DNA from 2 places in the Chelativorans composti genome. Region 2 is predicted to be linked to the other one. Evidence: riboswitches for the same ligand, from Rfam matches in the RefSeq annotation. Region 2 holds a riboswitch; the other holds the start of a gene.
The links. A riboswitch is a leader RNA that binds a small molecule or an ion and turns the genes downstream of it on or off. The one in region 2 is predicted to bind S-adenosylmethionine.
Positions count from the first base shown of each region.

Region 1: linked by a shared signal. The riboswitch ahead of metX (homoserine O-acetyltransferase MetX) and the one ahead of ABD906_RS13475 (O-succinylhomoserine sulfhydrylase) in region 2 are both predicted to bind S-adenosylmethionine.

Region 1 covers NZ_BAABGS010000020.1:34,563-37,969, reverse strand. Annotated here, with positions in the region: gene ABD906_RS07585 (prephenate/arogenate dehydrogenase family protein) at 1-667, opposite strand, end outside; gene hisC (histidinol-phosphate transaminase) at 671-1,771, opposite strand; SAM riboswitch at 1,849-1,926, shown strand; gene metX (homoserine O-acetyltransferase MetX) at 1,984-3,153, shown strand; gene metW (methionine biosynthesis protein MetW) at 3,150-3,407, shown strand, end outside.
Region 2 covers NZ_BAABGS010000072.1:72,048-75,454, reverse strand. Annotated here, with positions in the region: gene apaG (Co2+/Mg2+ efflux protein ApaG) at 1-126, opposite strand, end outside; gene ABD906_RS13475 (O-succinylhomoserine sulfhydrylase) at 297-1,490, opposite strand; SAM riboswitch at 1,535-1,611, opposite strand; gene ABD906_RS13470 (2'-deoxycytidine 5'-triphosphate deaminase) at 1,688-2,773, shown strand; gene urtA (urea ABC transporter substrate-binding protein) at 3,066-3,407, shown strand, end outside.

The sequences.
Region 1 (3,407 bases), on a different contig from region 2:
AGCCGGACGCGGAATATTTGATCACCTCCGACTGGGTGACTGTCTCCAGATCATCCGCCGTGCCGACGATGTTGTAGGCGATGATGTGCGGCAGGTGCGAGACGATCGCCAGAACCTTGTCGTGATGGTCGGGGTCCATGGTATCGACGCGCGAGCCGCAGGCTTCCCAGAAACGGCTGAGTTTCTGCACCGCCTCGTCGCTCGCCCTGCCGATCGGCGTGAGGATGCACCAGCGGTTGCGGAACAGCTCGGCGAAGCCGGCGTCCGGGCCCGAATGCTCCGTGCCAGCGATGGGATGGCCGGGCACGAACTCGATGGTATCGGGCAGGACCGGCGCCATCTGCTGGATGACCGAACGCTTGGTCGAACCCACGTCGGTGACGATCGCGCCGGGCTTCAGCGCCGGCGCGATTTCGGCGGCGACCTGGCCGCAGGCGCCCACGGGCACGCACACGATGACGAGATCTGCGTCGCGAACCGCCTCTGCAGCACTGGAATAATAGTCGTCGCCAAGGTTGAGCTCCCGCGCGCGGTTCAGCGTTTCCTCGCGGCGGGTGTTGACGATGATCGTATTTGCCAGGTTTTCGCGGCGGATCACGCGCGCCAGCGAAGAGCCGATAAGGCCGATGCCGATCAGCGCGACCTTATTGAAGAGGGGTTCACTCACAAATCACCTGTTCAGGAATTCGCGCAGCGCGTCCACCACGCCGCGGTTTGCTTCTTCCGGTCCGATTGTCATGCGAAGGGCGTTCGGGAAGCCGTAGCCGCGAACCTGGCGCAGGATGTAACCGCGCGAGCACAGGAACTCGTCCGCCTCCGCCGCCCGCTTGCCGTCCTGATCCGGAAAATGGATCAGCAGGAAGTTGGTGACGGACGGCGTCACGCGCAGGCCCAGCTTGGTCAGCTCCTCGGTCAGCCAGTCCTTCCACTTGAGATTATACTCCAACGCGTTCTGCACGTGGGCACGGTCGCGCATCGCCGCAGCGCCCGCCTCGATGGCAAGCGCGTTGACATTGAACGGGCCGCGCACGCGGTTGAGCGCGTCGATGACATGCGCCGGGCCGTAAAGCCAGCCGATACGCAGGGCGGCGAGGCCGTGGATCTTCGAGAACGTGCGGGTCATCACCACGTTGTCCCACGAGGATACCAGCTCGAGGCCCGCCTCGTAATCGTTCTTGCGGACGTATTCCGCGTAGGCGGCATCGATCACCAGCAGCACGTTCTTCGGCAGTCCGGCATGCAGCCGGCGCACTTCCTCGGCCGGAATGTAGGTGCCGGTCGGGTTGGCGGGGTTGGCGAGGTAGACGAGCCGGGTCTTGTCCGTCACGGCCGCAAGGATCGCGTCCACGTCCACCGTCTCGTTTTTCTCCTTCACGACCACGGGCACGCCGCCTGCCGCCATGATCTGGATCTTGTAGACCAGGAAGCCGTGCTCGGTGATGATGCCCTCGTCGCCGGGCTGCAGATAGGTATGCGCCAGGAGTCCGAGCAGTTCGTCGGAACCGTTCGAGCAGATGATGTTGGCCGGGTTGAGGCCGTGTACTTCCGCGATGGCATCGCGAAGCTTGCGCGCGTCGCCGTCCGGATAGATCTCCAGACGGTCCGTTACCGCGGCGATGGCCTCCCTCGCCTTGGGGGAGGGCCCAAGCGGCGTTTCGTTGGACGAAAGCTTCCAAACCTTCGCCACGCCCTCGACAGTTTCCCTGCCTGGCACGTAGGCGGCGATATCCATGACACCCGGTCGGGGTTGCGGACGGTCAAGTGTATTCATCATCAGATCCATTGCTTCGGCGCCAATGCTTTATCCCATCAAATTCGTTGACGCAAAGGGGTTCCGGCTCTAAAGGAAGGACGTTCCGTGGTGATTTGGCCGGTCGGCTTGCAGCCACGTTAAATAAGTTGCTAAAGGACCGATCTGCGTTCCGTGACCGGCAATTGTTTCAACAATGCCGGTTTTTTTTGTTTCCGGCGAACGGCAAGCGTATGGAACAGTCAAGAGTAAGAACCGCACGCGACGAAGCGAATTCGCCGTCCAGTCTGCTGGTGAAGTTTGGTGAAGACAAGCCGCTGAGGCTGGAGTCGGGGGCTATTCTGTCCCCTTTTCAGATTGCCTATCAGACGGTGGGTGAGCTGAACGCCGATCGGTCGAATGCGATCCTCATCTGCCACGCGCTCACCGGTGACCAGCATGTGGCGAACACCCATCCGGTGACCGGCAAGCCCGGCTGGTGGGAGATGCTGGTCGGCCCCGGCAAGCCCATCGACACCAACCGCTTCTTCGTCATTTGCTCGAACGTCATCGGCGGTTGCATGGGCTCCTCCGGCCCGGCGACGGTCAATCCGGCGACGGGCAAGGCTTATGGCCTCGACTTTCCCGTCATCACCATCGGCGACATGGTGCGCGCCCAGTCCATGCTCGTGGATTGCCTCGGCATTGACCAGCTTCTTGCCGTCGTTGGCGGCTCGATGGGCGGCATGCAGGTGCTGGAATGGGCCCACAGTTTCCCGGAGCGGGTGCGCAACGCAATTCCGATCGCCACCGGCGCGCGCCACACGGCGCAGAACATCGCCTTCCACGAAGTGGGTCGCCAGGCGGTCATGGCCGATCCCGATTGGTGCGGTGGCGACTACATTGCGCAGGGACGCCACCCGGCCAAGGGCCTTGCCGTCGCCCGCATGGGCGCGCATATCACCTATCTGTCGGAGGCGGCCCTCCACCGCAAGTTCGGTCGCAATCTGCAGGACCGCAACCAGATCACCTTCGGCTTCGACGCCGATTTCCAGATCGAGAGCTATCTGCGCCACCAGGGTTTCACCTTCGTGGACCGGTTTGACGCCAATTCCTACCTCTATCTCACCCGCGCGATGGACTACTTCGATCTTGCCGCGGAGCACAACGGCCGCCTGGCCGATGCGTTCAAGGGCACGAAAACCCGGTTCTGTGTGGTCTCCTTCACCAGCGACTGGCTGTTCCCGACCGAGGAAAGCCGCATGGTTGTCCACGCTCTGAACGCCGCCGGCGCCTCCGTGTCCTTCGTTGAGATCGAATCCGACAAGGGTCACGATGCCTTTCTGCTGGATGAGCCCGAGTTCCACGCGGCCGTCCGCGGCTTCATCAATGCGGCAGCCCGTCAGATGGGGATCGGCGAATGAGCGTGAACACTGAACCCCGCGTTGACTTCCGCGTTATCGCCGACCTGATCAGTCCCGGCTCCCGGGTCCTCGATATCGGCTGCGGCGATGGCGAGCTTCTGGAATTGCTTGCGCGCGACAAGCAGGTGGACGGGCGCGGCCTGGAGATTTCCCAGCGTGGCGTGAACCAGTGCGTTGCCCGTGGCCTGTCGGTCATCCAGGGCGATGCCGACCACGATCTGCAGTACTACCCGGACAAGGGCTTCGACTACGTC
Region 2 (3,407 bases):
GGGCGAATTGTTGACGATGGTCACTTGATAGGCCCAGACGAAGCGGCCTTCCTCGAGGTCAGACTCGTCCGGCAGAAAGAATGCCTCGACGGATACTTCAATGCCTGCAGTGGTGGCGCGGTACATGGTCTTCCCGAGGACGCTGCGTCAAAAACAATTTCCGGCAGGCAAGGAGCCGCCGAGACTGTCTATGTTGTAGCGCAGACGACCGGCAGATCAATAAGGCTCGCGGGGAGTGTCCACGTCCAATGCTCAGCTCAAGCGGACGGGCGGCCGCCCGTCCGCTTGCCCGCGCATCAGGCGGCGGCGAGCGCGCGCTCGATGTCTTTCAGCAAATCCTCGGTATCTTCGATGCCTGCCGACAGGCGCAGCGTGCCGTCGGTGATGCCGGCTTCAGCGCGGCTTTCGTCCGACAGGTTCTTGTGCGTCGTGGTTGCCGGATGCGTGATCAGGCTCTTGGCATCGCCGAGGTTGTTCGAGATCTTGATGACCTCGAGCGCGTTGGCGAAGTTGAAGGCCGCGCGCTTCCCGTCCTTGAGCTCGATGCAAACCAGGGTCGAACCGCCGGTCATCTGGCGGGCGATGATGTCAGCCTGCGGATGGTCCTTGCGGCCGGGATAGATCACGCGCGCAACCTTCGGGTGGCCTGCGAGGAAATCCGCAATCTGCGAGGCATTGTGCGTCTGCTGGCGCACGCGCAGCGGCAGCGTTTCCAGACCTTTCAGCAGCGCCCAGGCATTGAAGGGCGAAAGGCTCGGGCCGGTATGACGGAAATAGTCGTGCAGGTTGGCCTCGATCCACTCCTTGTCCGAGAGGACAATGCCGCCCAGGCAGCGGCCCTGGCCGTCAATGTGCTTGGTGGCCGAGTAGACCACGACATGTGCGCCATGCTGCAGCGGCTTCTGGTAGAGGGGGGTGGCGAAGACGTTGTCGACCACCAGGCGGGCGCCGGCGGCATTCGCCAGATTGGCGATGGCGCGGATGTCATAGACCTCCAGCGTCGGGTTGGTCGGCGTCTCCATGAAGAAGAGCTTGGTGTTCGGCCGGATCGCGGCTTCCCAGGCCGACAGGTCGCGGCCGTCGACGAAGGTGGTTTCGATGCCGTAGCGCGGCAGGAGATGCTCGATGATCCAGTGACAGGAGCCGAACAGCGCGCGGGCGGAGACAACATGGTCGCCCGCCTTCAGCGAACAGAGAATGGCCGCAGCCACCGCCGCCATGCCGGAAGCCATCGCGCGGGCGTCTTCCGCACCCTCCAGCTCGATCATGCGCTTTTCGAACATGTCGACGGTCGGGTTGGCGTAGCGGGAATAGATGAAGCCCGGATCCTCGCCCTTGAAGCGGGCTTCGGCGGCTTCGGCCGTCTCGTAGACGAAGCCCTGGGTCAGCCAGATTGCCTCGGAGGTTTCCTGAAACTGCGAACGAAGGGTATGGCCGTGGACCAAGGCGGTCTGCGGCTTCCAACCTGTACTATTGTCTGATTGTGCCATTGTCTCTGCCCAAATTGTCGGCCGCGTAAAACGCCGGATGAGCATCGACATCGAGCGCGGCCTTTTAGCGACTTCTTTAACGTGGCTGCAAGCCGACCGGCAAATCACCACGGGATAACGACCCTTTAATCGCGTATTCTCCTTGCGTCAATTGTGCAGGACGGTAAAGCTCCCCTGCAAAATCCTGGAGGCTAGACGTGGTGAACCCGGGCATCCTGCCTGACTCTGACATTGCAGAGCTTTTCAACCAGGGCGCACTCGCATCGGAACGACCGCTGGACGAGGACCAGATCCAGCCGGCGAGCCTCGACCTGCGCCTTGGGCGGGTTGCCTATCGTGTTCGCGCCAGCTTCCTTCCGGGCCCGAAATGCCGGGTGCTGGACAAGCTCGAGCGGCTGAAGCTGCACGAGATCAGCCTCGATGCCGGCGCGGTGCTGGAGACGGGATGCGTCTATATCGTGCCGCTCATGGAAACGCTTCGCCTGCCGCAGGACGTCTCGGCCTCCGCCAATCCGAAGAGCTCGACGGGCCGCCTCGACATCTTCACCCGCGTCATTACCGACCACGGGCAGGAGTTCGACAAGATCCCGGCCGGCTATACAGGGCCGCTCTATCTCGAGGTCAGCCCGCGCACGTTCCCGATTGTGGTGCGGCCCGGCTCGCGGCTGTCGCAGATCCGCTTCCGGCGCGGCAATGCCGTGCTGAGCGAGGAGGAGCTCGCGCAGCTGCACGAGCGCGAGACGCTGGTGGCCTCCGAACAACCCAATATCTCTGGCGGCGGCATCGCCCTTTCGATCGACCTCAATGGCGGCGAGGGCGGCCTGGTCGGCTACCGGGCGAAGCATCACTCGGGCGTCATCGACGTGGACCGCAAGGCAGCCTATGACGTGCGCGACTTCTGGGAGCCGATCTACGACTACGGCAAGCGGGAGCTGGTGCTCGACCCGGACGAGTTCTACATCCTGGTCTCGCGCGAGGCGGTGCATGTGCCGCCGAACCATGCGGCCGAAATGACACCCTTCGACCCGCTGGTGGGCGAGTTCCGCGTGCATTATGCCGGCTTTTTCGACCCCGGCTTCGGCCATTCGGCGGCGGGCGGCTCGGGCAGCCGCGCGGTGCTGGAAGTGCGCAGCCACGAGGTGCCGTTCATCCTCGAACACGGGCAGATCGTCGGCCGCCTCGTCTACGAGCGGATGAGCAGGGCCCCGCAGAAGCTCTACGGCAGCAGCCTCAAGTCCAACTACCAGGGCCAGGCGCTGAAGCTCTCCAAGCATTTCCGCTGAGAACCCGAGGGGCGGGCGGGTTCTCGCAATCACGCGTGCGACGGCATAAGCGCAGCCGACCGCTCAGGCGGCTCGGGAATGCCGTGCAACTTGAAATGCCGGCCTGATCAAAACATGGGCGGAATAATATTCCTGCCGATGATTTGGGCATTGCTTCTGCGGCCCGATCTGGCACGAGCCCGACCGGTCCTCCTAACCCCCTGTAACAACAGCGCTCTTTGATCCGCCCCTGAGTGGCATGCGCTTTGCATTGTCTGTTGCAGCGCAAAAACACATCCAGAGGGGATCCAACATGCCGCGAGTTGCAAGGGTGCGCAGTCTGCTGATGGGAGCGACGGTCCTGGCCGGAGCCTTGATGTCCGGGGAGAGCTTCGCGCAGGAGGACACGATCAAGGTCGGCATCCTCCATTCGCTGTCCGGGACCATGGCAATCTCGGAGACGACGCTGAAGGACGTCATGCTGATGCTCATCGAGGAGCAGAACAAGAAGGGCGGCCTGCTCGGCAAGAAGCTCGAGGCGGTGGTGGTGGATCCGGCGTCCGACTGGCCGCTGTTTGCCGAGAAGGCGCGCGACCTGCTCGAGAAGGAGAAGGTCGCGGCCGTGTTCGGTTGCTGGACCTCGGTGTCGCGCAAG